Regions from separate parts of the Rhizobium sp. GCM10022189 genome, predicted to be linked through region 2. Evidence: riboswitches for the same ligand, from Rfam matches in the RefSeq annotation. Region 2 holds a riboswitch; the other holds the start of a gene.
The links. A riboswitch is a leader RNA that binds a small molecule or an ion and turns the genes downstream of it on or off. The one in region 2 is predicted to bind cobalamin.
Positions count from the first base shown of each region.

Region 1: another riboswitch for cobalamin. It lies ahead of metE (5-methyltetrahydropteroyltriglutamate--homocysteine S-methyltransferase); the one in region 2 lies ahead of bluB (5,6-dimethylbenzimidazole synthase).

Region 1 is NZ_JBHSOR010000004.1:60,194-75,079, forward strand. Features, by position in the region: gene ACFPWW_RS04740 (calcium:proton antiporter) at 1-894, opposite strand, end outside; gene ACFPWW_RS04745 (ribbon-helix-helix domain-containing protein) at 1,078-1,428, opposite strand; gene ACFPWW_RS04750 (DJ-1/PfpI family protein) at 1,451-2,047, opposite strand; gene ACFPWW_RS04755 (DUF779 domain-containing protein) at 2,135-2,530, opposite strand; gene adh (aldehyde dehydrogenase) at 2,604-4,112, opposite strand; gene ACFPWW_RS04765 (helix-turn-helix domain-containing protein) at 4,282-5,241, opposite strand; gene msrB (peptide-methionine (R)-S-oxide reductase MsrB) at 5,676-6,164, shown strand; gene ACFPWW_RS04775 (cytochrome c biogenesis protein DipZ) at 6,181-8,046, shown strand; gene ACFPWW_RS04780 (TIGR03862 family flavoprotein) at 8,033-9,244, opposite strand; gene ACFPWW_RS04785 (MerR family transcriptional regulator) at 9,284-9,706, opposite strand; gene ACFPWW_RS04790 (heavy metal translocating P-type ATPase) at 9,778-12,093, shown strand; cobalamin riboswitch at 12,134-12,339, shown strand; gene metE (5-methyltetrahydropteroyltriglutamate--homocysteine S-methyltransferase) at 12,446-14,770, shown strand.
Region 2 is NZ_JBHSOR010000002.1:192-15,077, forward strand. Features, by position in the region: gene ACFPWW_RS00230 (hypothetical protein) at 1-706, opposite strand, end outside; gene ACFPWW_RS00235 (hypothetical protein) at 923-1,192, shown strand; gene ACFPWW_RS00240 (HIT family protein) at 1,407-1,889, opposite strand; gene ACFPWW_RS00245 (alpha/beta fold hydrolase) at 2,059-2,889, opposite strand; gene ACFPWW_RS00250 (MFS transporter) at 3,129-4,370, opposite strand; gene ACFPWW_RS00255 (ArsR/SmtB family transcription factor) at 4,367-5,008, opposite strand; gene ACFPWW_RS00260 (DUF1003 domain-containing protein) at 5,072-5,608, opposite strand; gene ACFPWW_RS00265 (NAD+ synthase) at 5,810-7,489, shown strand; gene ACFPWW_RS00270 (TolB family protein) at 7,517-8,350, shown strand; gene ACFPWW_RS00275 (hypothetical protein) at 8,464-8,973, shown strand; gene ACFPWW_RS00280 (3-deoxy-7-phosphoheptulonate synthase) at 9,038-10,105, opposite strand; gene ACFPWW_RS00285 (MFS transporter) at 10,346-11,743, opposite strand; cobalamin riboswitch at 11,896-12,087, shown strand; gene bluB (5,6-dimethylbenzimidazole synthase) at 12,129-12,815, shown strand; gene ACFPWW_RS00295 (DUF2865 domain-containing protein) at 12,830-13,906, opposite strand; gene ACFPWW_RS00300 (ribonuclease H family protein) at 14,106-14,648, shown strand; gene ACFPWW_RS00305 (NADP-dependent malic enzyme) at 14,654-14,886, opposite strand, start outside.

The sequences.
Region 1 (14,886 bases), on a different contig from region 2:
GATGGCGCGCTGCAGGTGGTTGGCGACGGAGGCGCGCACGGCGCTGATCGCTTCGGGTGTCGCAACCAGCACCGCCATGATCACGCCCCCGAATGCTGCCGGAGCGTGCAGGGTTTCGATCACGTAGTCGATTGGCCGGGCAAGTTCTTCGACCAGGAAGACGACGGGTCCCATATAGGCAAGCAGCAGCATCGCGTGATGCCATACCGGCCGGTGGTGCCGCATGGTGCCGGCATGCTGTTCGTGATGATTGCCGTCATCGGCGAAGTAACGTTGGTGGCGGCCGGACTGCAGCAGGAGAAATATGCCGTAGAGGCCGATCGAGACGATGCCGAGAAACATCTGCCTCGGGGCCGAGGGGTGCGGGCCATCCGGACCGGCGAGAAATGTCGGCATGACGAGGCTGAGCGTTGCCAGGGGCACGATGACACCGAGATAGGCATTGGCGCCGTGCAGATTATGCTGCTGGTCTTGCCGTCGCCATGCGCCCGAGAGCAGCGAAAGTCCCACCATGCCGTTCAAGATGATCATGACGACGGCAAAGAGCGTGTCGCGGGCGAGCGTCGGATTGTTTGCCCCATGCAGCATGACAGCCGAGATCGCCATCACTTCGATCGAGGTGATGGCAAGGGTCAGGATGAGGGTTCCGTAGGGCTCGTGCAGCTGCTCGGCCAGATGATCGGCATGGCGAACGACCGACAGGGCGGAGCCCAGCACAACGGAAAAAAGCCAGAGAAAAATGACGGCAAACCAGAAAGGGCCGGAAATTTTCGCGAAAATCTGCTCGGAGAAGGCAAGGAAAGCCAGGCTGGTCGCGACGCTGACGCCAAGGAACCATTCCTCGCGGATGGCACCTGCCATGTTCGTCGTGCGCAATGCCGAACCGTCAGTCATTGGGAACACCGCCGGCCGCACAATACCGCCGCATCACGACCACGATCGCTTGCATTTTGCCCTCCGCTGTCCCCATCGCCCCGGCAAACCGGGCGGTGCGGTCTGGCGGCGGCAGGCGTGATTGTCGCATGCAGAGGGGCAATCCGCCTACCCAAAAATCATCGCCGCGGGTTCAGGGCGAGTTCAATGGTACTTCCGCTTCTCCCGCCCCAGAATTTCCGGGGCGTTAAGGCCGGCAATGGGCCTTGAGAGATCGGCGGGAATATCGCCCGCAAGCTGGAGATCCAGATAGCGGGCGCAGCAGACGCGCAGGAACGAGGTGAAGTTGCCGAGATCGTGGCCGGCATCGATCGATTCGTGGTGCAGCCTGGTGATTAGCTGGACCACGTTCATGCCGTCGCGGGCGGCGATTTCCTCCAGTTTCGACCAGAAGAAATTCTCCAGCCGCACGCTGGTGACCATGCCGTCGATGCGCAGCGACCGGGTTGTGCTTTCCCAGAGCCTGGCATCGGCCTTGATGAACAGCTCACACATCACGTTCCTCCCGCCAGTCCGCTCAGGCGGCGTTGGTCTCCAGGGTCGTTGCCGCGTCGAGTACCGTCATGAACTGGCGCAGCCACGAGGGATGGGCCGGCCAGGCCGGCGCGGTGACGAGATTGCCATCGGAGACCGCGTCGCTGATCGCGATATCGGCATAGGTGCCGCCGGCAAGCTCGACTTCCGGGCGGCAGGCAGGATAGGCCGAGCAGGTACGGCCCTTGAGAACGCCGGCGGCTGCCAGAAGCTGTGCGCCATGGCAGATCGCGGCGACCGGCTTGTTGGCATCGAAGAAATGCCTGACGGCCTTGATGACATCGGGGTTGAGGCGAAGATATTCCGGGGCACGTCCGCCGGGAATGACGAGCGCATCGTAATCTTCCGCGCGCACGCTTTCGAAGGTGGCGTTCAGCGCGAAATTATGGCCGCGCTTTTCCGAATAGGTCTGGTCGCCCTCGAAATCGTGGATGGCGGTGGCGACCGTCTGGCCGGCAGTCTTGCCGGGGCAGACGGCGTGGACCGTGTAGCCGCAGGCAAGCAGCGTCTGGAACGGCACCATGGTTTCGTAGTCTTCCGTGAAATCGCCTGTGATCATGAGAATCTTGGATGCTGGCATTTCTTCCTCCCGTAAAAACCAACAGATGGACTTTAACAAAGGATCGCGGGCCGCGGGTACTAAGGGAATACTACAGGCGCTTCTCGATCAGGTCGTTTCCCGCGTCCTGACATCGGGAATGGCGCAGGCCTCGCCGCCGCCGAACATGCGAGAGCGGGTGAGGAACCGTTTTTCACGGCCGTTATCGAGTGAAAACATGCCGCCGCGGCCGGGTACGACATCGATGATGAGCTGGGTATGCTTCCAGGCTTCGAACTGGCTGGCGCTGATATAGACGGGCACGCCGCCGATCTCGCCGAGCTTCACGTCCTGATCGCCGACGATGAAATCGTCGGTCGGATAACACATGGGTGAGGAACCGTCGCAGCAGCCGCCGGACTGATGGAAGAGGATTTTGGGATAATCGCGCTGGATTTCCCTGATGAGGTCGAGCGCTGCATCGGTTGCGAGCACGCGCGGCTCGCCATTGACCATCTGTTCCATGATTGCCTCCTCCAAGACAATGCCTCCTCCCCGCGAAGGGAGGAGGCTCGATAGTAGCACGATCGCCGGCTTCTCAGAAGAAGCCGAGCTTCTTCGGGCTGTAGCTCACCAGCATGTTCTTGGTCTGCTGGTAGTGGTCGAGCATCATTTTGTGCGTTTCGCGGCCGATGCCGGATTGCTTGTAGCCGCCGAAGGCCGCATGGGCCGGATAGGCATGGTAGCAATTGGTCCAGACGCGGCCGGCCTGGATTTCCCGGCCGAAGCGATAGGCGCGGTTGCCGTCGCGGGTCCAGACACCGGCGCCGAGGCCGTAGAGCGTGTCGTTGGCGATTTCGAGCGCTTCCTTCTCATCCTTGAAGGTGGTGACGGAGACGACCGGGCCGAAGATTTCCTCCTGGAACACACGCATCTTGTTGTGGCCCTTGAAGATGGTCGGCTTGATGTAATAACCGTCAGACAGTTCGCCGCCGAGATCGTTGCGCGAGCCGCCGGTCAGCACCTGTGCGCCCTCCTGCTTGCCGATATCGAGATAGGCGAGGATCTTTTCCATCTGCTCGGTGGAGGCCTGTGCGCCGATCATCGTTGCCGGATCGAGAGGGTTGCCCTGCTTGATGGCTTCGACGCGTTTGACGGCCCGCTCCATGAAACGGTCGTAGATCGATTCCTGGACGAGAGCGCGGCTCGGGCAGGTGCAGACTTCGCCCTGGTTCAGTGCGAACATGGCGAACCCTTCGAGCGCCTTGTCGAAGAAATCGTCGTCTTCGGCCGCCACATCGGCAAAGAAGATGTTGGGCGACTTGCCGCCGAGTTCCAGCGTGACCGGAATGAGGTTCTGGCTGGCATATTGCATGATGAGGCGACCCGTCGTCGTCTCGCCGGTAAACGCAATCTTGGCGATGCGCGGGCTGGAGGCGAGCGGCTTGCCGGCTTCGAGACCGAAACCGTTGACGATGTTGAGCACGCCGGGCGGCAGGAGATCTCCGACGAGTTCTGCCCAGAGAAGCAGCGAGGCGGGGGTCTGTTCGGCCGGCTTGATGACGACGCAGTTGCCGGCGGCAAGGGCCGGTGCCAGTTTCCAGGCAGCCATCAGGATCGGGAAGTTCCAGGGTATGATCTGGCCGACGACGCCGAGCGGTTCATGGAAGTGGTAGGCGACGGTGTCGTGATCGATTTCGCCGATCGTGCCTTCCTGGGCACGGATGCAGGAGGCGAAATAGCGGAAGTGGTCGATGGCGAGCGGAATGTCGGCCGCCATGGTTTCACGGATCGGCTTGCCGTTGTCCCAGGTTTCGGCCTGGGCCAGAAGCTCCAGCTTGTCTTCCATGCGCTGGGCGATCTTCATGAGGATGTTGGAGCGCTCGGTGGTGGAGGTGCGGCCCCATTTATCCTTGGCGGCATGGGCGGCATCGAGCGCGGCGTTGATATCCTTTTCATCGGAGCGCGGGATCTCGCAGAGCTTGCCGCCGGTGACGGGCGTGACGTTGTCGAAATATTTGCCGCCGATCGGCTCACGCCACTCGCCGCCGATATAGTTGCCGTATTTCAGCTTGAACGGCGACTCGACGATTTTTTGATGAAGCATGTCATCCTCCCTTGATGAACAGGTTCCGGAACGAACCAGTGGGGGGAATCTGTGTCGCTTTTATCAGAGGGAACAGGGCGTCCGGCCAATACCGCAGTGCACAGTGTCGCAGAGTTGCGACAGGTTCGGGCAGCGCCACGAAATTGTGATCGTACCGCTTGCCCGACCCTCAATGCAGGTCGAGCTTTTTCATCTTCCTGTGCAGCGTGGCGCGGCTGATGCCGAGGGATGCGGCCGCCTGCGAGACATTGCCGTGTGTGCGCGACAGCGCCCTTAAAAGGGCGGCTTTCTCCGCTTCGGCCATCTCCTCTTCTCCCGAGACGCGGCCTTCGTGCAGCGCATCGGAGGCCGGAAGGCCGGCGGCGATATGCCTGTCGTCCAGCTTGAGGGCAAGGCGGGCGGCGCGGGTGGCGCCGAGGACGAGATCATGGCGATCGACGGCCAGCAATGCGTTGGCGGAATTGGCGCCCGCCGGCACCATGACGAAACGGGCACCGGGAAAAGCGGAGCGGAACAGGTTGAGCTCGATGCGCATCGCCGCGTCGCGTACAGCCTGCGAGAGAATGGTGAGCGTCATCTCGTTGACGTCGTCGCGGCAGGTGGAGATGTCGAGGGCGGCGGCGAGCTGGCCGCGGTGATCGCGGATCGGCGCCGTGGTGCAGCTCAGCTTGATGTTGGAGCAATAAAAATGCTGGTCGCGGAAGACGGCGACGGCGCGCTCATCGGCAAGCGCCGTGCCGATGCCGTTGGTGCCGATGCTGGCCTCGGTCCAGACAGAGCCTGTCCAGAGGCCGAGGTCGTGGAATTCCTTGTCGTTGCCGGCCGCACCCCGACGCTCCAGCGCAATGCCGTTGCGATCGGTCAAAAGCAGGCAGCAGCCAGCCTTGCCGACAGTCGCAAAGAGACGGTCGAGTTCGTCGCGGGCCTCGGCGATCAATTGTTCGGATTGCTCTCGCGCAAGGCGGAACTCCTGTTCCGTGAGGCGCAGCGGCGCGCGTTTGTCCTCCGGCGCAAGCCGATACATGGTCATGCATCGGCGCCAGGAAGCCACAATCGGCGAGCTGGCCGCAGCCGAATTTTGCTGCGCGCACGTGTAGACATGCTCCGCATGCGCGGATTGTTCGTGCATGAAGGCTCCTCCCACGGAACTTGCGCATATTCTGATGTAAATGCGGCGGCTTTGCAATCGAGCCGGCCTGACGGCAGATTGTATGGATGGAATTTGCCTGACGGCGGATGTCGCAATTCTGAGACAGTTATACCCGGCGGCTCGTCCCTCGTGATCGCGACAATATGAACGGCTGTCCGCTTGTCCGGTGCGGTTTTGCGCAATAGCGTCGTATCTAAGGAGATATAACGACCAGCAGGCGCCGGGTGCCGGCGTTTCTGACTTCACATTTCGGTGTTTGGGCTGATGGCGGTGAAACAGATCGGATCGCGGCTGCGTAATTCCCTCAGTAGGCAACAGCGAAAGAAAATCGCCGTGCTGGGAATAAATGCCAGCCGGCGTTGTCTACCAGGGAAGGTGAACCTGTCGCAGCTGCTGACCAGGAGAGCAAAGCGATGATGAACAGACGATTGCTGCTGACCACTGCCGGACTTGGCGCCTTTGCCCTGCGCCTCGGTTTCGGCAGTTCCGCGATGGCGGAGGAGACCTTTGCCGTCACTCATACCGACGAAGAGTGGCGCAAGCTGCTGACTGCGGATCAATATTCGGTGCTGCGGCAGGAGGGGACGGAATATCCCTTCACCAGCCCGCTGCTGCACGAAGAGCGCAAGGGCAATTTCGCCTGTGCGGGCTGCGACCAGGACGTCTTTTCTTCGGCCACGAAGTTCGACAGCGGCACGGGCTGGCCGAGCTTCTGGGCGCCGCTTAACGACAAGGTCGTCGGCACGACGCGCGACACGTCCTTCGGCATGGTGCGCGATGCCGTCCATTGCGGGCGCTGCGGCGGGCATCTCGGCCACGTCTTCAACGACGGGCCGAAGCCGACCGGGCTGCGCTACTGCATGAACGGCGTTGCCATGACATTCCACCCGGCTTCTGCCTGATCGACGGACGATTACGATGCTTCTCTTTGTCCTAGCCTATCTCGGCGGGGTGCTGACGATCGTCAGCCCCTGCATCCTGCCGGTGCTGCCCTTCGTCTTTGCGCGCGCCGGCCAGCCCTTCCTGCGCAGCACGTTGCCGATGCTGCTCGGCATGGCGGCGACATTTGCCGCGGTCGCCACGCTGGCAGCCGTCGGCGGCGGCTGGGCCGTGCAGGCCAACGAATATGGCCGTTACGCCGCCATCGTGCTGCTCGCCGTCTTCGGCATCGTCCTGCTGTTTCCGGCGCTGTCGGATTATCTGACGCGGCCGCTCGTTTCGCTTGGCGCGCGCCTGTCGCAATCGGCCGATCAAAGCACGCGCGGCGGCGGTTCGGCCATAGCCGCCTCGCTGCTGCTCGGGGTTGCGACCGGCCTGCTCTGGGCGCCCTGTGCCGGGCCGGTGCTCGGCCTGATCCTGACGGGGGCGGCGCTGCAGGGGGCCAATGTCGGCACGACGCTGCTGCTGCTTGCCTATGCGCTCGGTGCTGCGACCTCGCTGGCCTTGGCGCTTCTCATCGGTGGCAAGGTCTATCAGGCGATGAAACGGTCGCTCGGTCTCGGCGAATGGCTGCGGCGCGGTGTCGGCGTTGCCGTGCTCGTCGCCGTGGTGGCGATCGCGCTTGGCCTGGATACCGGCTTCCTGACGCAGGCTTCGCTCGCCAGCACCAATGTTCTGGAACAAGGGCTGGTCGATCAGTTCCGTCAGCAGAAGACGGCCGACAATGCCGGCGCCATGAAGTCGGTCGTGATGCCCGCGGGCGGCGGCGGCTCGATGGCGATGACGGCCAACAACCAGACGATGATGTCCGGCAATCCGGCCGCAATGAGCGGCAACAGCATGATGATGGCGATGAAGCCGAAGGGCGTGGCCGAGCAGCTGCCGGTCGAAGGCCAGATGCCGCCGCTCGACGGGGCCGTGCAATGGCTGAATTCCGCGCCGCTGACGGCCGAGCAGCTGAAGGGCAAGGTCGTGCTCGTCGATTTCTGGACCTATTCCTGCATCAACTGCCTGCGCGCCATTCCCTATGTCAAAGCCTGGGCGGAGAAATACGAGGATCAGGGCCTCGTCGTCATCGGCGTGCATTCGCCGGAATTCGCCTTCGAGAAGAACGTCGCCAACGTGAAGAAGGCGATTTCCGATCTCGGCATCACCTATCCCGTCGCGGTCGACAACGACTATGCGATCTGGCGGGCCTTCGACAACGAATACTGGCCGGCGCATTATTTCATCGATGCGAAGGGGCAGATCCGCCACCACCATTTCGGCGAGGGCGATTACGACCAGTCCGAACGGGTGATCCAGCAATTGCTTGCCGAAGCCGGCAAGACCAACGTCTCCAGCGATATCGTCGATGTGAAGGCGACGGGTGCAGAAGCCGCTTCGGATGCGGCCAACGTGCAATCGCCGGAAACCTATATCGGTTATCAGCGTTCGGAAAACTTTATCGACGACAAGGGCACGATCAACGATGCGGCGCATGACTACGTCGCGGCAACGCCCAAGCTGAACGAATGGGGCCTGACCGGCAACTGGACCGTCGGCCCGGAACAGGCATCGCTGAATGCCGCCGATGGCAGCATCTATTATCGCTTCCATGCCCGCGACCTGCATCTGGTCCTCGGACCCGGCGCGGACGGCAAGCCGGTGCGCTTCACGGTGACGGTTGACGGCAAGGCGCCGGGCGACGGTCACGGCGTGGATACCGACACCGACGGCAACGGCACGGTGACGGGGCAGCGGCTCTACCAGCTGGTGCGCGAAGCGGGGCCGGTCGGCGACCACACGTTCGAGATCCGCTTCCTCGATCCCGGCGTGCAGGCTTTCGCCTTCACCTTCGGCTGAGCCAGTTCTCGATGCCTCTGGCCGCAGCGCGGCCTGTGGCGAAACAGGCGCTCAGCAGATAGCCGCCTGTCGGCGCCTCCCAGTCCAGCATCTCTCCGGCGGCAAAAATGCCGGGGAGATGTTTCAGCATATAGGTCTCGTCGATTGCGCTGAAGGCGATGCCGCCGGCAGAGGATATGGCCTCGGCGATGGGGCGTGGGCGCAGCAGCGGGATCGGCAGGGACTTGATGGCGGCGGCGAGTCTGTGCGGATCGTGGCGGTCCGACTCCAGCGTCAGCTCCCTGAGAAGCGCGGCCTTGACGCCATCGATCCCGGCGCTCTTGCGCAGGCGGTTGGAAAAGCTCGTCTTGGCATCGTGCCGGGCGAGATCGCGGGACAGACGTTCGAGGCTGCGACCGGGAGCAAGATCGACCGTCAGCATTGCCTCGCCATGCCGCAGCAGGTCATTGCGCAAAGCGGCCGAGTGCGCATAGATCAGGCTGCCTTCGATGCCGTGTCTGCTGATGACGAACTCGCCGGGCAAGGTCCCGGCGCGCGAGGTTACCGTCACCGATTTCAGCGGCTCCCCGGCGAAACGATCGCGGAAGAGCTCGCTCCAGGCGACATCGAAGCCGCAATTGGCCGGCTGAAACGGTGCGACTTCTATCCCGCGTTCAGAGAGCAGCGGCACCCAGCCGGCGTCCGAGCCAAGCCGCGGGTAGCTCGCGCCGCCGAGTGCGAGCAGTGTCGCATCGCAGGCTATGGTCATGCGGCCTTCGGGCGTTTCGAAAAGGTGGCCGCCCTGCGCAAGGCCAACCCAGCGATGGCGGGTGCAGAATTTGACGCCGCGGAATTCCAGCTGGGCGAGCCAGGCGCGCAGTAGCGGCGAGGCCTTCATCACCTTGGGAAAGACGCGGCCGGAGGAGCCGACGAAGGTTTCGGTGCCGAGATCGGCCGCCCAGGCGCGGATATCGGCCGGCGTGAAGGCGTCGAGGGCGGCGCGCAGTTGGGGATTGGCCTTTCCGAAGCGGGTGGCGAAGCGCTCGTAATCTTCGGAATGGGTGATGTTAAGGCCGGATTTGCCGGCAAGCAGGAATTTGCGGGCAAAGGTCGGCATCGCGTCGTAGACGGAAACGGCGTGGCCGCTTGCCGACAGCACTTCGGCCGCCGAAAGGCCGGCGGGGCCGCCGCCGATGATCGCGATCGTCTTCTGTTTCATCGCGCCTTCTTGGCGCGGGCGGTCAGCGAGCGCAAGTCATCAATGGTGCGGATGGGCGCATTTACCGTGGTCGGCAAGCACCTCGATGACCCGGCACTGATCGACGCGGCCATGGCCGCAGCCTTCGACCATCAGCTCCAGTTCCGCTTTCAGGGCGTTCAGGCTGCGGATACGCTGCTCGACTTCGATGAGACGCGCCTTGGCGATGGCGTCGGCGGAGGCGCAGGACTGGTGCGGATCGTCCTGGAGCTGCAGCAGCGTGCGGATCGCCTCGATCTCGAAGCCCAGTTCGCGGGCATGGCGGATGAAGGCGAGGCGGTTGAGGTCCGACGGTTCGTAGGAGCGCTGGTTGCCTTCGCTGCGGCTCGGCGCAGATAATAGGCCGATGCCTTCATAATAGCGGATCGTCGGCACTTTGACGCCGCTTTGGCGGGCGGCTTCACCGATGGTGATCTTTTTCATGATTTTCCTCTTGCACCTCTAGTCGCTAGAGGATGTAGGAAGGATGCTGCCTACAAGCAAGGATTTACATCATGAGCGAAGCAGCACAGGCACGGTACCGGGTTGGCGGCATGGATTGCGCCGCCTGCGCAACGAAAATCGATACGGCCGTCCGGCGTGTGCCCGGCGTCGAAGACGTCTCCGTATCGGTGACGGCGGGCACGATGACGGTGCGCCACGACGGCAGCAGCGATCTCAAGGCGATCGAGAAGAAAGTGACCGGCCTTGGCTATTCGGTTGCGCCGCTTGCGGGCAAGGCTCCTGCGCGCGCGAGCAGGACTGATGATGACCATGCGCATCACGATCATGACCATGGTCACGAGCATAGCCATGATCACCATGGGCATGAGCATGATGATCACTGGCATCACGACCATAATCACGAAGGCCACGGTCACGATCATGCCGGTCACCGTCATTCGGGCCACGGGCATTCGCATGGCGCCGGGGAAGTCGAAGGCCTGCATGGCCGTGACGGGCCGACGACCGGCCCCTGGTGGCAGAGCAGGAAAGGCCGGCTGACGATCCTGTCCGGCCTTGCCCTGGTTGTCGCCTATATCGTGGGCCATCTGGTGCCCCCGATCGCCTCCTATGCGTTCGTCGTCGCCATGCTGGTCGGGCTGGTGCCGATCGCGCGCCGTGCGGTGATGGCGGCGCTTTCCGGTACGCCCTTTTCCATCGAAATGCTGATGACGATTGCCGCCGTCGGCGCGGTCATCATCAATGCCGGCGAGGAGGCGGCCACGGTCGTGTTCCTGTTCCTTGTCGGCGAACTGCTCGAAGGCGTCGCCGCCGGCAAGGCGCGTGCCAGCATCCAGTCGCTGACGACGCTGGTGCCGAAGAATGCGATGCTGGAGACGGGCGGCGAGGTGAAGGAAGTGCCGGCCGAGACGCTGGCGGTCGGTTCCGTCATTCTCGTTCGGCCGGGAGATCGGATTTCCGCTGATGGCACTATTCTCTCCGGCGAAAGCGCGATCGACGAGGCGCCGGTGACGGGCGAAAGCACGCCGGTGCGCAAAGGCGCGGGTGAGACGGTGTTTGCCGGGACGGTGAATGGTGATGCCGCATTGCGCGTGCGCGTCACGGCCGCTGCCGAGGACAATACGATTGCCCGCGTCGTCAAACTAGTGGAGGAAGCCCAGGAATCCAAGGCGCCGACGGAGCGTTTCATCGACCGGTTCTCCCGCTATTACACACCTGGAGTCGTGGTCGTGGCGGCGCTGGTCGCCGTCCTGCCGCCGCTGCTGACGGGCGGGGCCTGGGGCGAGTGGGTTTACAAGGGTCTGGCGATCCTCTTGATCGGCTGCCCCTGCGCGCTGGTTATTTCCACGCCGGCGGCAATTGCCGCCTCGCTCTCGGCGGGAGCGCGCCGCGGTCTGCTGATGAAGGGCGGGGCGGTCCTGGAATCGCTCGGCAAGGTGACAGCGGTCGCCTTCGACAAGACGGGCACGCTGACCGAAGGCAAGCCGCAGGTCACCGATATCATTGCCTATGGACGTTCGGAGGCGGAGGTGCTTTCGCGCGCTGCCGTTCTGGAGCAGGGCTCCAGCCATCCGTTGGCGCTGGCGATCCTCAACCGTGCCAAGGCCGATCGCGTGCCCGTGCCGCCCGCTTTCGAGGTGGAAGCATTGCCCGGCAAAGGCATGACCGGCAAGGTGGGCGGCGAGACGCTCGATCTCCTGTCGCCGCCGGCTGCGCGTGAGCGCGGGGCGTTGAACGCAGAGCAGGATGAGCAGGTCGAGGCGCTGAACGGCGCGGGCAAGAGCGTTTCGGTGCTGCTCGTCAACGGCGCTGCGGCCGGCCTGATTGCCATGCGCGACGAGCCGCGCGAGGATGCAAAGAGCGGGCTTGCGACGCTGAAGGCGGCGGGCGTGCGCGCCATCATGCTGACGGGCGACAACAAGCGCACGGCAGCGGCCGTTGCCGGCGATCTCGGCATCGACTGGCAGGGTGAGCTGCTGCCGCAGGACAAGCAGCGCATCGTCGGAGAACTGAAGCGCGAAGGGCTGTTCGTCGCCAAGGTCGGCGACGGCATCAACGATGCGCCGGCACTTGCATCCGCCGATGTCGGCATCGCCATGGGCGGCGGCACCGACGTGGCGCTGGAAACGGCAGATGCTGCCGTGCTGCACGGGCGTGTCGGCGACGTGGCGCGCATGATCGACCTTTCGAAGCGGACGATGCGCAATATTTTCCAGAACATCAGCATCGCGCTCGGGCTGAAAGTCGTGTTCCTCGTTACCACCATCATCGGTCTGACCGGCCTGTGGCCGGCGATCCTCGCCGATACGGGCGCGACCGTGCTGGTGACAATGAATGCGCTTCGCCTTCTTCAGATAAAGACATAAAGATTTCTTTATGTCATCTTGACGTTCGGATGCGGCGGGTGCATGCTTGCCGCATCGTGGTTCTCGGGATCAGGCGATCCCGAGCTAAGAGGGAATTCGGTGCGGCTATCGCCAAGACCGGAGCTGCCCCCGCAACTGTAAGCGGATAGACACCGTCCTACGACGTCACTGGGAAGACGCCTGGGAAGACTGGACGATGTCGACGACCCGCAAGCCAGGAGACCTGCCGCGATAGATAACGTCCACGGGCGGGGTGTCCCGGTGTGCCGCTTTGCGCGAGACGGCACGCCTGTGGCCGCACCTCGTCGATGCGTTGCGCCTGAGCCTTGCCCATAACCTTCGGGGTAAGGAAATGACCATCAAGACTGCTAATCTCGGCTTTCCGAGGATCGGAAAACATCGCGAACTGAAATTCGCGCTGGAAAGCTATTGGGCCGGCAAATCCGATGCCAGCGCGCTTCTCGACGTGGCGAAGCGGCGGCGGGCCGAAAACTGGGGCCTGCAGAAAGAGAAGGGGATCGATATCATCCCTTCCAACGATTTCTCGCTTTACGATCATGTGCTCGATACGGCCGTGATGGTCGGTGCCGTTCCTGCTGCCTATGGCTGGAAGGGCGGTCCGGTTTCGCTCGACATCTATTTCGCCCTGGCGCGCGGCGCGACCGGCGACGAGGCGCATGCCGATTGCGGCCATCAGCACCATCGGGGGCATGGCGTGCCGGCGCTGGAAATGACGAAATGGTTCGATACGAACTATCATTATATGGTGCCGGAACTCGGTCCCGATCAGTCCTTCTCACTGACAGCCAACAGGCCGCTCGATGCCTTCATCGAGGCGAAGACGCTCGGCATCCATACACGTCCTGTCATTCTCGGTCCGGTCACGTTCCTGAAACTCGCCAAGGGAAGCGCGGAAGATTTTGCGCCGATCAGCCTGCTGGAACGCCTGCTGCCGGTCTATGCAAGGGTGCTTGCGGAACTCAGCGCCGCCGGGGCCGACTGGGTACAGATCGACGAACCGTGCCTCGTGCTGGATCTCTCGGGAGAAGAGCAGGCGGCCCTGAACCATGCCTACCGGGCACTGCACGAACTGGTGCCGAACCTGAAGATCATGCTCACCACCTATTTCGGCGCAATCGGCGACAATCTGCCGACGGCGCTTGCGTTGCCGGTCGCGGGGCTGCATGTCGATCTCGTTCGCGCTCCGCAGCAGATCGACGCGCTTCTCAAGGCGCCCGACGGCCTGGTGTTGTCGCTTGGCGTCATCGACGGGCGCAACATCTGGAGGGCGGACCTCGCTGCGATCCTGCAGAAGATTGAACCGCTGGTCCGGCATTTCGGTGCCGACCGGCTGCAGATCGCGCCCTCCTGCTCGCTGCTGCATGTGCCGATCGATCTGGAACTGGAGACCGGGCTTGATGGTGAGCTGAGATCGTGGCTCGCCTTCGCGACCCAGAAACTGGACGAAATTGCAGCGCTCGGCAATGCCGGCAAGGCTTCCGGAGCGATTGCGGCCGCCTCGCAGGCCGTCGCCTCGCGGGCTCGATCCGCGCGCGTGCATGACCAGAAAGTCAGGCAGCGCGTCGGCGCGATCGATGCGGCGATGAAGACACGCGGCAGTGCCTTTGCCGAGCGGACAGGCCTGCAGGAGCGTAAACTTCGGCTGCCGCTCTTTCCGACGACGACGATCGGCTCCTTCCCGCAGACGTCGGACGTGCGAAAATCCCGCTCGGCCTTCACCAGGGGCACGATCAGCGAGACAGAGTACAATGCCTTCCTGAAAAAGGAGACCGAAGCGGCGATCCGCTGGCAGGAAGAGATCGGCCTCGACGTGCTCGTCCACGGCGAATTCGAGCGTAACGACATGGTGCAGTATTTCGGCGAGCAGCTTTCCGGTTTCGCCTTCACACAGCATGCCTGGGTGCAGAGCTACGGCTCGCGCTATGTCCGCCCGCCCATCATCTTCGGCGACGTCTTCCGCCCCGCACCGATGACGGTGGAATGGTGGCGTTATGCGCAATCGCTGACGCAAAAGCCGGTCAAGGGCATGCTGACCGGGCCGGTGACGATCCTCAACTGGTCCTTCGTGCGCGACGATCTCTCGCGTGCCGATGTCAGTCGGCAGATCGCGCTCGCGATCCGTGACGAGGTGCTCGATCTCGAACGGGCCGGCGCGGCGATGATCCAGATCGACGAGGCCGCCCTTCGCGAAGGCCTGCCGCTGCGCAAGGCCGATTGGAAGACCTATCTCGACTGGGCTGTCGAAAGTTTTCGCCTGTGCTCATCCGGCGTATCGGACGAAACGCAGATCCACACGCATATGTGCTATTCGGAGTTCAACCAGATCATCGATGCGATTGCGGCGATGGATGCCGACGTGATCTCGATCGAGACCTCACGGTCGAAGATGGAACTGCTGGAGGCCTTCCGCAGCTACAAATATCCGAACGAGATCGGCCCTGGCGTCTACGACATCCATTCGCCCCGCGTTCCCGAAGTCGAGGAGATGACCGAACTCCTGACGCTGGCGCGCCGGCGTCTGACGGACGGGCAGCTCTGGATCAATCCGGATTGCGGATTGAAGACGCGCAAGTGGGAAGAGGTTCGCCCGGCGCTCGTCAACATGGTCGCTGCCGCAAGGCTGCTGCGTGGGGCGGCAGCATCGACCCACTCCTGAGCGTCCAACTGATTCCCGGAAGCCGGCGATCTGCCGGCTTCCACCCGCAAGCCCTCCTCCGCAGCCTGCTTTATTTAAGCATCCATTAACCACGTTTTTCACAGGAATGCAGCGAT
Region 2 (14,886 bases):
TAAATACCTTGTCCACTCCGAACCGGCTCACGCCCTCGGCGGTCAGCCAATTGATCGCGGCAACCATCCGCTGCTCCTCAAGCCGATAGTCCGGAAACAGCGGCTGCAGCACATCCAGATCCCATCGCCCGGTCAGCCAGTCATTCCGTCCTTTGCATGGCTGCTCCTCGCCATCGGCGGGTTGCTCGAAGGCGAAATAGCCGATCGGTGAGCGGGTGCCGCCATCGAGGAAGTTGCCGCTGGCATCCTTATAGTAATAGGCGAGGTCGAGCTTTCTGCCGTCGGTATGCGACAGGTGCGGCAGCAGGGGAAAGCCGGCAAGGAAGGGGAAATTGGCATCCAGCGCGATCGTCGTCGTTCCGGGAAATTCCTTGTCCATATGATCGGCCAACGCATGGGCCAGATCGCGCAGACGCGGCGTTACATAGTTGCGATTGAGAGCACAGTAGATCGGTGAGCGGACGACGAGCTTATCCGAAGCGTCTGCCAGACAGGACAGGGGAACACGCCCGAAGATCGGTGCAACGATGCTGGTGGCGAGTATCAGGCTAGTATAGACGAGCAGGAAGATCGCAAGCTTCGGCACCCATCTGCGCACGCCCCAGCGGCGCGTAACTGCAAGGCCCACGAGATAAGCGATACCGCCAATCTGGGTGAGCAAGGTCAGAAAGACGGCGACTGCGAAGCGGAAGGCGAAACGAAGCATTTGATATTTTCTTGCACCGGAAGTTGTGATTTTCTTTTACTGCCATTCTGATGAGCGATGGCACAAGGGGTAAGTTTGATGCGAACACGTCCGTCGGCACGGCTGCTCCTGCTCGATCAGTTCGGCTGCGTCCTCCTGTTCAAATTCGTCTTCAGATCCGGTGCGCTTGATGGCGAATAGTGAATAGTGAGTAGTGAGTAGTGAATAGTGAGTAGAATGGAAGGCCCGGCTGCGAAGCTGGGCTTTCTGGTCGTTGGGCTGCCGCCCATTCACCACCTCATTCCTGTGCCTGTCACAGGAATCCAGTGCGCCCAAGTCATTGGGCGCGAAAGACTCTTTTCTTCCGGCATGCTCAAGTCGCTCACCAGGCATCAGTTGCGCATGGCCTCCCGCAGCAATTCGATCGTTTCCGCCACGGGCGGTCCTTCGATCGCGGGCGGGTCGGACCTTTCGCAGAATTTGCCGCCGGATGAAGAAGGTCAGTGACGAGAAGCGGTGGCTGCGAGCGCTTGATGGAGAATAGCGAATAGTGAGTAGTGAGTAGAACGGAAGGCCCGGCTGTGAAGCTGGGCTTTCTGTTTGTTGGGCGTCCGCCCATTCACCACCTCATTCCTGTGCCCGTCACAGGAATCCAGTGCGCCCAAGTCATTGGGCGCGAAAGACTCTTTTCTTCCGGCGTGCTCAAGTCGTTCACCAGACATCAGTTGCGCATGGCCTCCCGCAGCAATTCGATCGTTTGTGCCACGGGCGGTCCTTCGATCGCGGGCGGGTCGGCCCTTTCGCAGAATTCCCGCCAGATGAAGAAGGTCAGTTCGGCGCCGTCGGTCGGGGTTTCGCCGGGGCCTTCGGCAAAGGTCTGGAGCAGGCGGTATCGCTCGTCGCGCCAGAAGAGCGCTTCCACCCAGTCATAGACCGGGATGATGTGGAAGTGGACGGGAAGTCCGGGCGTGTGGCCGTATCGGCCGATATAGACGCGTTTTGCGCCAAGCCTGCCGCCGAGGACCTTCTGTGCTTTCGCCAGCAGCGGGCCGAGTTCGGCGAGCGCTTCCGGCGACAGGTCCGAAAGGTCGTTGGTAAAGTTTCGGGAACTGACCATGAGATAGCCGGGCAGGGCGGAGTTGATGCGATGGTTCACCAGCCAGCCGGGCGTTTGCGCAATATGGAACTGGGGAGGAATTTCCAAGGACTGTTTCCTTCATCTGCGCAGGGCACCAGAGCGGAATCGCAGAGTGGACGACGGCGGCCTGTTTCGGCAAGGGTCATGTCTCGGACTGCTGGGGGGCAGTTCCGACACCATCCATAACGGAAGGCGCGCCGCAGGGACGCGCCTTCCGCCATGTTCGCCAGGAAACTCAGCCCTTGATGAAGGCCAGGATGTCCGGGTTGATGATTTCGGGATGCGTGGTGCACATGCCGTGCGGGAAGCCGGGATAGGTCTTCAGCGTGGCGTTCTTCAGGAGCTTGGCCGAAAGCGGCGCGGAATCGGCATAGGGGACGATCTGGTCGTCGTCGCCGTGCATGACGAGGACAGGCACGGTGATCTTCTGCAGGTCTTCGGTGAAGTCGGTTTCGGAGAAGGCCTTGATGCAATCGTAATGGGCCTTGGCGCCGCCCATCATGCCCTGGCGCCACCAGTTTTCGATGACGCCCTGGCTGACCTTCGCGCCCTCACGGTTGAAGCCGTAGAAGGGGCCGGTCGGGAGATCGAGGAAGAACTGGGCGCGGTTGGCAAGGAGAGCCGCACGCAGGCCGTCGAAGACTTCGAGCGGCAGGCCGCCGGGGTTCTTGTCCGACTTGACCATGACGGGCGGCACGGCGCCGATGATTACCGCCTTGGCGACGCGGCCTTCCTTGGCGCGGGCAACATAATGGACGACTTCGCCGCCACCGGTGGAGTGGCCGATATGGATGGCGTTCCTGAGATCGAGATGGTCGGTCAGCGCGGCGACGTCGGCCGCATAGGTGTCCATCTCGTTGCCTTCGAAGGTCTGGGTGGAGCGGCCATGGCCACGCCGGTCATGGGCGATGACGCGGAAACCCTTTTCGAGGAAGAACATCATCTGCGCGTCCCAGTCGTCGGCGCTGAGCGGCCAGCCGTGATGGAAGACGATCGGCTGGGCGTCCTTCGAACCCCAATCCTTGTAGAAGATTTCAGTTCCGTCCGTAGTCTTGATGAAAGGCATGGTCTGGCTCCGATTTTTCAGGTGATGTTGGACTGGCTGCGGCGCCGCCTGTCGGAAGAAGGTCCGCCGCCAGCGCAAAACTGCGTTCAAACATGGCTAGGCACGTTCGCCTCCGTGCGGGCTTGCGCGCGCCCCTTCGACGAGGCCACGCTCACCCGCTTGCGGCGGCGATACGCGTTAACCGTCGTAAATTGATGCAAAGCAAAAATGACGGCAATGGGCAAAAAGGCGTAGCGGGCTTACGAAGACAGCAAGTTGTCCGCACGTTTCTTCTTCTCGAAGCCGCGAAAGCCTTGATGCGCCAGGGGCGAGAGCGTGGCGATGAGATAGGCAAGGCCCGTCAGGAACAGGGCCGCAGACAGGCCCAGGGCATCGATCAGCACGCCGCCGACCAGCCCTCCGAATGGAAGCAGCGCCCAGCAGAGCGCGGCGTTCAGCGACGTGACGCGGCCGGTCAACGGCTTCGGGATGCGCTCGAACAGCACGGCCGAGAGGATGGGATTGAGAAAACCCGAGGCGAAGCCGCCAATGGCGAGCGTGGCGAAGATGAGCACGAGCGGCGAATCCACCGCAAAGACCAGGAAGCGCGGAAAGCCGGCCAGCAGGAAGGCGACCGTGTAGACGGCAAGGCGCGGCAGGCGCTCGCCGATGACGGCGGCAAGCATGGCGCCGGCGATCGAGGCGCCGGAGAAGGCGGCGAACATGATGCCGAGCAGGGCCGGCCCATTGCCCGAGGCCTGCGTCCAGACCGGCAACAGGACGGCGGCGAAGGCCTGATCGAGCAGGTTGGTGGTTGCCACCATCAGCACGATTGCGACCAGCACCGCGTCGCCGCGCAGGAAACGCCAGCCTTCCGCCAGTTCCCGGCCGTAGGCGGAGATACCGGCCGGTCCGGCCGCCGGGGCACGCGGCAATGCGGGGATGCCGGCTGCGACGGTCATGGCCGCAGCGGCGAAGGTGAAAGCGTTGACGACCAGCGCCTGGCCCGGCCCGGCAAGGGCGATCAATGCGCCGGCGCCGGCCGCTCCGGCCGTCGATGCCAGGCGCTCTATGGCGCCGACGACGCCCGTCACGCGCTCCAGCGGCACCGAGGCCAGATCGGCGATATCAGGCACCATGGATTGCTTGGCGGCGTCGGAGGGGCCGCGCAGCACGCCCATGGCAAAGACGATCGGAAGCAGGAGCGGCATGGTCAGCAGGCCGAAGAGATGCAGGAACGGCACGAGGCCGACCGCGACCACCGATGCAGCGTCGCAGACAATGGCAATGCGCCGGGCGCCGAGGCGGTCGATCAGGGGGCCGCCCAGCGCCTTGGCGACGACATAGGGCAGCATTTCCATCATGGCGACGAGACCGGTCAGCACCGGGCTGCCCGTCGTGCTCAGCACCAGCCAGGGAATGGCGACGCCGGAGAGCCGCGTGCCGGACAGGGAGAGCGTTTCGGCAAGGGCGAGCGCGAGGAAGGGGCGGCGCCCGCTCACGGCTCGTTCCCGTCTTCGCCATGCGGCACCCGGCCCGGATAGGGGAAGGCGTGCAGCATGACCGAGAAGGGCACCATATCGGCGGGCAGGGGCTTTCCGAGCGGCGGGGCGGCGGCCATCGCTTCCATCACGATATCGTTCAGCCGCCCGGTCAGCGCTTCGGCCTGCGCCGGCGTCAGGGGTATGACGATGTCGTTGGCCGCACTCGCCCTGCGCCATGCAAGCGGCAGTTCGGCATATTCCTCGACCGCCTTCTGCATCAGGCTGACCTGCAGCGACAATGCGGCCTGCGTGAAGGCGACATCCATGTCGAAAGCTTCGCCTTCGCTTTCGGCGGCCGGCACCGAGGTGATCTCGTGACTTGCACGCCATCTGCGATCGCGGCGCGAGGGACCCGGCGCATCCTCGATGAAACCGTATTGGGCAAGCTGGCGCAGGTGATAGCTGGTGGCGCCGCTGTTGAGGCCGAGGCGCACGGCAAGCTCGGTTGCCGTGGCGGGTCCGTCGATGCGCAGCATGCCGAGCATGCGCAGGCGCACGGGATGGGCAAGCGCCTTCAGCGCCGTGACGTCGGGAACGACCCGGCTGACGTTGCGGGAGATTGCTGGCCTTGCGTCAGGATCGGCTGGTGTCTTCATGCCGCCAGCATAATACCGCAAACAAATCTTTGCAAAGATTCCTTTGCAAATTCCGTCTGCGCATCAGGCCTGCCCGCGCTCTCCCAGAATGGAATGCAGGCGGGCGATTTCCTCGCGCACGGCCGTCAGTTCCGTCAGCACATGCATATCGATCTTCTGGTGCAGCGACAGCACTTCCAGTTCCGCCTTCAGGTTTACCTCATAATCCTTGGCGGCTTCGAAACGGTCGCGCTCGGCCTGCCGGTTCTGCGACATCATGATGATCGGCGCCTGGATGGCGGCGAGCATGGAGAGGATCAGGTTGAGGAAGACGAAGGGGTAGGGATCGAAGGCGCGCGACAGCAGGATGACCGTGTTGACGATCGTCCAGACCACCAGAAAGCCGATGAAGGCGAGAATGAAGGACCAGGAACCGCCGACGCGGGCGATGCCGTCGGCCAGCCGCTCGCCGAAGGAGGCTTCGGCGGAAAAGGCGGCGTTGACGTCGGTGGAGATGATCCTGCGTTCGTGCGCCTTGGCGATCACGCGCTTTTCGATATCGCCGAGTTCGTCGGCCGGCTTGCCGAAATGCAGGTGGACGAAATTCGGAAGGTTATACATGGCATTGTCCCGGAAATGGATCGAATTGGCGCGCAGTATTCCGCCAATGCCGCAAATTGCAATGCGCATCGGCGTCGCGCAAGGCAAACGCAGGGATGGGTTCCGGCACCGGCGCCGCCTTCATCAAATTTTCGCCGCAGATCGCTACGGCTTTTCAAGCGGCTTATTGCGGTGCACGAAGGGGCGGATTAAATGAATGACATGACACAGGAAAACGCTCTCTCCCAGATCTTCAACATCGCCATCGCCCAGCTGAACCCCACGGTGGGCGATATCGCCGGAAACCTTGCCAAGGTGCGCGAGGCGCGCGCCGACGCGGCCCGGCAGGGCGCGCATCTGCTCATGATGACCGAGCTTTTCATCTCGGGCTATCCGCCTGAAGACCTGGTTCTCAAGCCGGCCTTCATCCGCGCCTGCTGGAAGGCCGTCGAAAGCCTGGCGGCCGATACGGCCGATGGCGGGCCGGGCATCGTCATCGGCTTTCCGCGCCAGGACGAGACGGGGCGTTACAATTCCGTCGCCGTGCTCGACGGCGGCAAGGTGATTGCGGTGCGCGACAAGATCGACCTGCCGAATTACGGCGAGTTCGACGAGAAGCGTGTCTTCGACCAGGGCGCGATGCCCGGTCCGGTGAATTTCCGCGGCGTGCGCATCGGCATCCCGATCTGCGAGGATATCTGGGGCGATCTCGGCGTGTGCGAGACGCTGGCCGAGAGCGGGGCGGAAATCCTGCTCGTGCCGAACGGCTCGCCCTATTATCGCGGCAAGGTCGATATCCGCCATCAGGTCGTGCTAAAGCAGGTGATCGAGACCGGCCTGCCGATGGTCTATGCCGCCCAGCTCGGCGGCCAGGACGAACTCGTCTTCGACGGCGCAAGTTTTGCCTTCAATGCCGACAGGTCGCTCGCCTTCCAGCTCAGCCAGTTCGAAGCGACGCTCGCCGTGACCACCTGGAAGCGCACGGAAAAAGGCTGGCATTGCTCGGAAGGGCCGATGGCGCGCGTTCCCGAGGGCGAAGAGGCCGATTACCGCGCCTGCCTGCTCGGCTTCCGCGACTATGTGAACAAGAACGGGTTCAGGAATGTCGTGCTCGGCCTTTCCGGCGGCATCGATTCGGCGATCTGCGCGGCGATCGCCGTCGACGCGCTCGGCGAAGAGCGGGTGCGCACGGTCATGCTGCCCTATCACTATACGTCCGAGGATTCGCTGAAGGACGCGGCCGATTGCGCCAAAGCGCTTGGCTGCCGCTACGACATCGTGCCGATCGAGGCGCCGGTGACGGGCTTTTCCTCGGCCTTGTCGAACCTTTTCGAGGGCACGAACAGCGGCATCACCGAGGAAAACCTGCAGAGCCGCGCACGCGGCGTCATCCTGATGGCGATCTCCAACAAGTTCGGCTCCATGGTGGTGACGACCGGCAACAAGTCGGAAATGTCGGTCGGCTACGCCACGCTCTACGGCGACATGAACGGCGGCTTCAACCCGATCAAGGACCTCTACAAGATGCAGGTCTATGCGCTCGCCCGCTGGCGCAACGAAAACGTGCCGCCGGATGCGCTCGGCCCTTCCGGCATGGTCATTCCGCAGAACATCATCGACAAGGCGCCGTCGGCCGAACTTCGCCCGGACCAGAAGGACCAGGATTCGCTGCCGCCCTATCCGGTGCTGGACGACATTCTCGAATGCCTGGTCGAGCGGGAAATGGCGGTCGAGGAAATCGTGGCGCGCGGCCATGATGTCGAGACGGTACACCGCGTCGAACATCTGCTCTATCTCGCGGAATACAAGCGCCGCCAGTCGGCGCCGGGCGTGAAGATCACCAAGAAGAATTTCGGCCGCGACCGGCGCTACCCGATCACCAACCGGTTCCGGGATCGCTGAGACGCTTCAAAAACCTGGGAGGGATGAATGCGCAGCTCAGTTGAAATCTACAATGTGCGGCGGGGCGAAAGCCGTGTCGTCTGGCAGACGGAAGCGCTGGTGGAGGCGCCGAATTTCTCGCGCGACGGGGCCTATCTGCTGATCAACGGCGACGGGCTGCTCTATCGCCTGCGGCTCGACGGCAGCGATCTGGTCGAGCGGGTCGATACCGGCTTTGCCGTCCATTGCAACAACGACCACGGCATTTCGCCGGATGGCGAGCAGATCGTCATTTCCGACAAGACCGAGTTCGGCAAGTCGGCGATCTATATCCTGCCGATCGAGGGCGGCAAGCCGCGGCTGATCACCAAGAACCTGCCGTCCTACTGGCACGGCTGGTCGCCCGACGGGCGCGAGCTTGCCTATTGCGGCATCCGCAACGACCTCTTCGATATCTACACGATCTCGGTCGATGGCGGCGAGGAGAAGCGGCTGACGCATGGCGAGGGCCGCAACGACGGGCCGGACTGGTCGGCGGACGGGCAGTGGATCTATTTCAATTCCAGCCGCACCGGGCTGATGCAGATCTGGCGCATCCACCCGGACGGCACGGGTCTTGAGCAGGTGACATCGGACAATTACGGCAACTGGTTTGCGCATCCGTCGCCCGACAACGACAAGGTACTGATCCTCTCCTACGACCCCGACGTTTTCGACCATCCGCGCGATCTCAACGTGCGCCTGCGCATGATGGACATGGACGGCGGCAACCTGACGGAGCTGTTCGAGCTGTTTGGCGGGCAGGGCACGATCAATGTGCCGAACTGGTCGCCAGATGGCGAGGAATTCGCCTACGTGCGTTATTTTCCGGCGAAGTCTTGAGGGGTGCGCACCACTACTTGATGATGGGGTGGTGGGCACTAGCGTTTCATTGCAACTTGACGTAACAAGCACATCGACGCGACACGATGGGCGCTAGGTTGAGGGATTTTTTAATGTCGAACTGGCTTTTCCCACCTGTGCCAGTTTTTTTTGCTCTCTTCGGCCTGTGGATGATTTACAGCGGCTGGGGCAAACACTGGTCTGTCGCCTTCTCGACCAATCTTGTGCTTCCCTATTTCTATGGGAACATTTTTGTCGCCAACTTCTCGAGAACACCAGCGTCCATGTTCATCGCCGTTTTCCTGACGATGATCCCCTGCCTGTGGGCAGCCTTCTACCTCGTGTTAAAGCTTAAGGTAGCGGTTTTGCGGAACGCGGAATTCTCTGATACGAAATCGTTTTTTAGAGCTGCCGGCTTTTTCTTGTCGGCAGCGATTGTCACCTATGCCGCCGCATTTGTCCCCTCGACATGCCAAAACGCAAAGTGTGAAACTGGTGTCAGCCTTTTTGGCCCGCTGGACTACTCTGTAGTGTGGGCGGTGTGTATGTGGAGCGGATCCCTTGCCTCCGGGTCGGTACTGCTTTTTTTCGACATCGTGAGACGGCGATTCAATTTTCGCTGACAGAATCGCCCACGTTTTGATTGAGGGCGGCGGGATATCTCCCGCCGCGCTTGGATAGTGCCACTCAGGCCGCAACAGCAGCCTTCCGCCGCTCGCGGACAGCCTTCGCCAAATCCTCAAGCACATCCACCGACATATCCCAGCCGATGCAGCCGTCGGTGATCGACTGGCCGTAGACCAGCGGCTTGCCGGGGACGAGGTCCTGGCGGCCGGCGACGAGGTTGCTCTCGATCATCATGCCCTTGATATGGTGGTTGCCGGCGACGATCTGGCCGGCGACGTCGCGGACGACCTTCGGCTGGTTCATCGGGTCCTTGTTGCTGTTGGCGTGGCTGGCGTCAATGAGGATGCGCGGATCGACGCCGAGCTTGATCGCCTCGGCGATGACGGCCTGGACGTCGGCAGCCTCGTAGTTCGGCCGCTTGCCGCCGCGCAGGATGATGTGGCAGTCCTCGTTGCCGCGGGTAGACGCAATCGCGGCCTGTCCGTCCTTGGTGACGGCCGGGAAATGGTGGGGCTGGGAGGCCGCGACGATCGCGTCGAGCGCGATGCGCGCGCCGCCGTCCGTGCCGTTCTTGAAGCCGATCGGGCAGGAGAGACCCGAGGCGAGCTGGCGGTGGATCTGGCTTTCGGTCGTGCGCGCGCCGATGGCGCCGTAGCTGACGAGATCGGCAATGTATTGCGGCGTGATCGTATCGAGGAATTCGCAGCCGGCCGGCAGGCCCATGGCGTTGATGTCGAGCAGCAGGCGGCGCGCGAGGCGCAGGCCTTCCTCGATGCGGTAGCTGCCGTCAAGATGCGGGTCGTTCATCAGGCCCTTCCAGCCGACGGTGGTGCGGGGCTTTTCGAAATAGACGCGCATGACGATTTCGAGATCGCCGGAGAGGCGTCGTCGCTGCTCGACGAGGCGGGAGGCGTATTCGCGGGCGGCTGCCGGATCGTGGATCGAGCAGGGGCCGATGATGACGAGCTGGCGGTCGTCCTTGCCCGTCAGGATATTGTGGATCGTATCGCGCGTGCCGGTCACGGTCTCGGTGACGGCGCGGTCGCGCGGGATTTCCGAGAGGATGTCGGCAGGCTTGGTCAGCGGGGTGATCTCGACGATGCGCAGATCATCAATGGTATCGGTCACGGTATGCTCTCCTGTTTGGTCATACCGTGCGGAACAAAAAAGCCGCCAGGTAGACTAGCGGCTGTTCGGGTTGTCGTCGCGTTAGTTTCGGTTACGCACAGACCCGCATCCGCTGGAAGCAGCGGTACGAATAAAATCGCGATGCGTAAACGGACGAAATCGACATGCCGCCTATGTAGACATGCGAATTGGAATTGTCACGCGGAATCTGTGAGGAAAAATGACGGGTCGGTGAAGTTTTCAGCGGCTTTCCGCCATTGCCTCTTCCGGATGCCGGTTCTTGCGGCGCCGCGTCGTCAGTTCCTCGCCGGCATTGGCGGGCAGGCGCAGGAAGGTGATGCAGGCAAGCGCCGAGATCGTCGCCACGATGAAGAAGGCGATGTGGAAATCGCCGACCGTGAGCCTGCCGCCATGGAAGCTTGCGGAGACTTCCAGGATCGTGCCGGCCACGGCAACGCCCATGGCCATGGAGATGCGCTGCGCCACGGCATTGATGGCGGTTGCCTGGCTGCTGTCCGCCTCGTCCACATCGCCGAAGGCCATGGCGTTGACGCCCGAGAAGGCCATGGAGCGCAGCAGGCCGCCGACGAGAAGACAGCCCATGATGACGTAGACAGGCGTTTCGGCGGTGAAGAAGCCGTTGATGCCCAGGAAGATCGCCGCCAGGAAGGTCGTCAGCGCGATGACGTTGCGGAAGCCGAAGGCATTGTAGGTGCGCGATGCCGCGAATTTCGAGCCCATGGAGCCGAGCGCGCTGACGAAGGTGATCGAGCCGGACTGCAGCGGCGTCAGCCCGAAACCGAGCTGCAGCATCAGCGGCAGGAGGAAGGGCAGCGCGCCAAGCCCCATGCGGAAATTCGAAGCGCCGAGAATCGCCGCCCGGAACATCGGATAACGGAACATTTTCGGATCGAGCAGCGGATGCGGCGTGCGTTTCGCGTGCACGAAATAGAGGATGCCGGAGAGGATGCCGACGGCGACGGTGACATAACCGTAGACGATGGGAACGGCCGGCAGGCTGATGACGGAAATGCCGAAGACGAAACCGGCAAAACCTATCCCTGAAAGGAAGAAGCCCGGAAAATCCATCGGCTTGGGGCTGCGCGGCTCGACCGCCGGCAGGAAGCGGGTGACGAGAGCAATGCCGATAATGCCGATCGGCACGTTGATCCAGAAGATCCAGTGCCAGCTCAGATAGGTGGTCAGGAAGCCGCCGATCGGCGGCCCCATGATCGGGCCGATGAGCGCCGGTATGGTCAGCCAGGCCATGGCATTCACCAGCTGGTGACGTGGCGTGCCGCGCACCAGCAGCAACCGGCCGACCGGCGTCATCATCGAGCCGCCGGCGCCCTGGATGAGGCGGGAGATCACGAAGGCGGCGATGGAATTGGAAAAGGCGCAGGCGACCGAGCCGACCATGAAGACGAAGATCGCCAGCCGGAAGACGTTGCGGGCGCCGAAGCGATCCGACATCCAGCCGCTGATCGGAATGAAGATCGCCAGCGCCACGAGGTAGCTCGTTACTGCAAGCTTGAGCGCGATCGGCGAGGTGCCGATATCGGCGGCAATGGCCGGCAGGCTGGTGGCAATCACGGTCGAATCCATCTGTTCCATGAACAGGGCGACCGCAAGGATCATCGGCGTTAGACGGGACACGGGCAACCGGAATGCAACGGGATGGGATTCGGCGCCTTCGGCACCGGTCGGATTCTGGCTTCCTTCTAGGCCAGCATTTTCGGCCTGTCCACGAAATCAATGTCGCAGCGGCTTGCCGTCGTGCCGTTTCCGCGCCATAGATCCGATTGTCAGGTGCCCGCCGTCACAGGCGGGAGAATCGGGAATCCGGTGCAAGACCGGAACGTGCCCAACGCTGTAAGGCCGACGCCCGCCGCTTCATGACGCCACTGGCCGCAGGGCCGGGAAGGCAGCGGCCGGGCGGATGACGCCGAGTCAGAAGACCGGCCTGGCAAGATAGACCTAACCCGCGCGGACGGCGGGCGGTTGCGTTGTTGGGGATTTGACGATGCGACCCATTGACGATGCCGTTTGCCCGGCATCCGGTTTTTCTGCGGCCGAACGCGAGGCCGTCTATCACGCAATCATGACGCGGCGCGACGTGCGCGGCGAGTTCCTGCCCGATCCCTTGCCGGACGACCTGATCAGGCGGCTTCTGACGGCCGCCCATCACGCGCCTTCGGTCGGCTTCATGCAGCCGTGGAATTTCGTTCTGGTCAAAAGCGCCGAGGTGAGGGCGCGGGTGCGCGACGCTTTCGTCAAGGCCAATGAAGAGGCCGCCCTGATGTTTGCGGCCGAACGGCGGCAGGCCTATCGCGCGCTGAAGCTCGAAGGAATCGTCGAGGCGCCGCTCGGCATCTGCGTCACCTGCGATCCCACCCGCAGCGGCAGCGTCGTGCTGGGGCGCACGCACAATCCGCGCATGGACAGCTATTCCACCGTCTGCGCCATCCAGAACCTGTGGCTTGCGGCACGAGCCGAAGGCGTCGGCATCGGCTGGGTCAGCATCTTTCGCGAGGGCGACCTGAAGCAGATTCTCGGCATACCCGATCATATCGAGGTCGTGGCCTGGCTCTGCGCCGGTTTCGTCGATCGGCTCTATGAAGAGCCGGAACTGGCGGTCAAGGGCTGGCGGCAGCGCCTGGCGCTGGAAGAGCTGGTCTTCCATGACGGCTGGGGGCAGGCGGCAGGCTAAGGCCGCGCCGTCTTTTACGGCTGCTGCTGCGGCTGCGGGCCTGACACGGCCGGATTGGCAAGATCGATCTTGCCCTGATCGCCGGCAAGGAATTGCGGGCCGACCTGGCGAACCTTGGTTGCCGGATCGTAGGGGCGATCCGGCACCTGCGCCTGCGGCGGCGTATTCGCGGCCTTCGGGGCCTCAGTGCGGATCGTGGTGATCGAGCCCTGCGGCTCGGGCGCCGGCGCGGAGACCGTCTGGCTCCGGCGCATTTCCTCGTAATAGGCCGTCAGGTTGCAGGAGCAGGCGGATTTTTCGCCGGGCGGGCGGGTCTTGTAGGCGAAGGCGTTCTTCATCGCGCCATAGGGCGCGCCCGTCGCCGTCGAGATCATGTTTGCGGCTTCGGTGCTGGAAATATCGCGATAGTAGAGTTCCGTCTCCACGCCGGGGCACATCTTGGCGCAGGTCGCGGCATCGCGGCCGAAATCGACCGAGGTGGCGTTGTTGCTGATCGGGAAGAAGCCGCCGTCGCAGGTGCGCACGCAGATGGTGCTGACGGGCGAGAGCATTTCGGCGCGCGGCAGGCCGTAGCGCTCACCGCCGCCGAGGGGAATGAACGTATCGCCGCGCATGGCCTGTTCCTCGATCGAGGGGGCCGGCGCATAGAGATCGCCCTGTGCGGGTTCGCTGAAACTCTCGCCGTTGCAGCCATTGTCTTCAAGCGCGGCCAGCAGGCCTTCGCGGGCCGGATCGACAGCGGACTGGCGCAACGCGTCGCGGCGGTCCTGCAGGTAGCGGATGTTGTCCACCATCTTTGCCTGCGCCTGTTCCAGCTCCTCGCAGAAGCCGGCATTCTCGCCGCCGACGACGACCATGCTGCCGGACGTGCAGCCGTAGCGGCGCAGATCGCCGCGCACCTTGCGCAATTCCAGATTCTGTTCGGCCAGCGCGCCCGCATATTGGCGCATCTCGGTGCCGTTGGCATTGCCGATCACCTGCGGCAGGTCGGCAAGACGCCCGCGCAGATCCTCGCAGATCGCATTGGTCTGCGCCTCTGCGGGAACCGCGAATGCCAGAAAGAAGACGAGATACAGGTTTCGGCGCTTCACGACGTCGTTCCGGAGTGAGAAAAAGCATCCATCGGCGAATTGCGGCTTCAATCCGCCGCGCTTTGTCTTAACGTATTTCCCTTAATAAGCTCGGATGAATTCCTAGCGCATTTTTGCGATCTTATCCAGAAGACCCGATGCTCCGTTTCCGCCGCTCCCGCAATCGCGCGGGGGCATCCGTGACAGCTAAACAGTTGATATGACAGATATCCCACGCGACATGCTCTCCCGCGCAGCCGCATCGGCAATGCCGCAGGGCAGACAGGGCCTTCACGTTTTCGTGGACGGCTGTTTCGAGCCCGGTTCCGGGCAGGGAGGATGGGCCTTCGTCGCCTACCGCGACGGCGCCGAAATCGCCGCCGGCTTCGGCGGCGCGGAGAATTCCGCCAATAACAGGATGGAACTGACCGCCGTGCTTGAGGCGGCGGCCTGGATCGGCGGCGCGGCGGCGGGCCTGCCGGCGCTGATCTGGTCCGATTCCGTCTACGCCGTCGAAGGCTGCAACCATTGGCGGGCGATCTGGCGGAACAACGGCTGGAAGAAGAGCAATCCCGGCGGCAAGGCCCGGAACCGGGCGATAGCGGATGCGGACCTCTGGAGGGCCGTCGATCTCAGGCTGTTGCAGAATCCGGCGATCGGCATTGCCTGGTGCAAGGGCCATTCCGGTATTGCCGGCAACGAGCGCGCCGACGAACTGTCGGATCGGGGACGCCGCTCGATAGGGCGTCCCCGACAGGCTTGACATGTTTAGGCCGGCTGCGAGGCCTCGACGACGGCCAGCGCCGCCATGTTGACGACGCCGCGCGAGGTGACTGACGGTGCCAGGATGTGGGCGGGCATGGCCGTGCCGAGCAGGATCGGGCCGACATGCAGGCCGTCGGTCATCGACTTGACGACGCCGAGCGTGATGTTGGCGGCATCGAGGTTCGGGAAGACCAGGAGGTTGGCTTCGTCATTGAGCGTCGTGTGCGGCATGACGC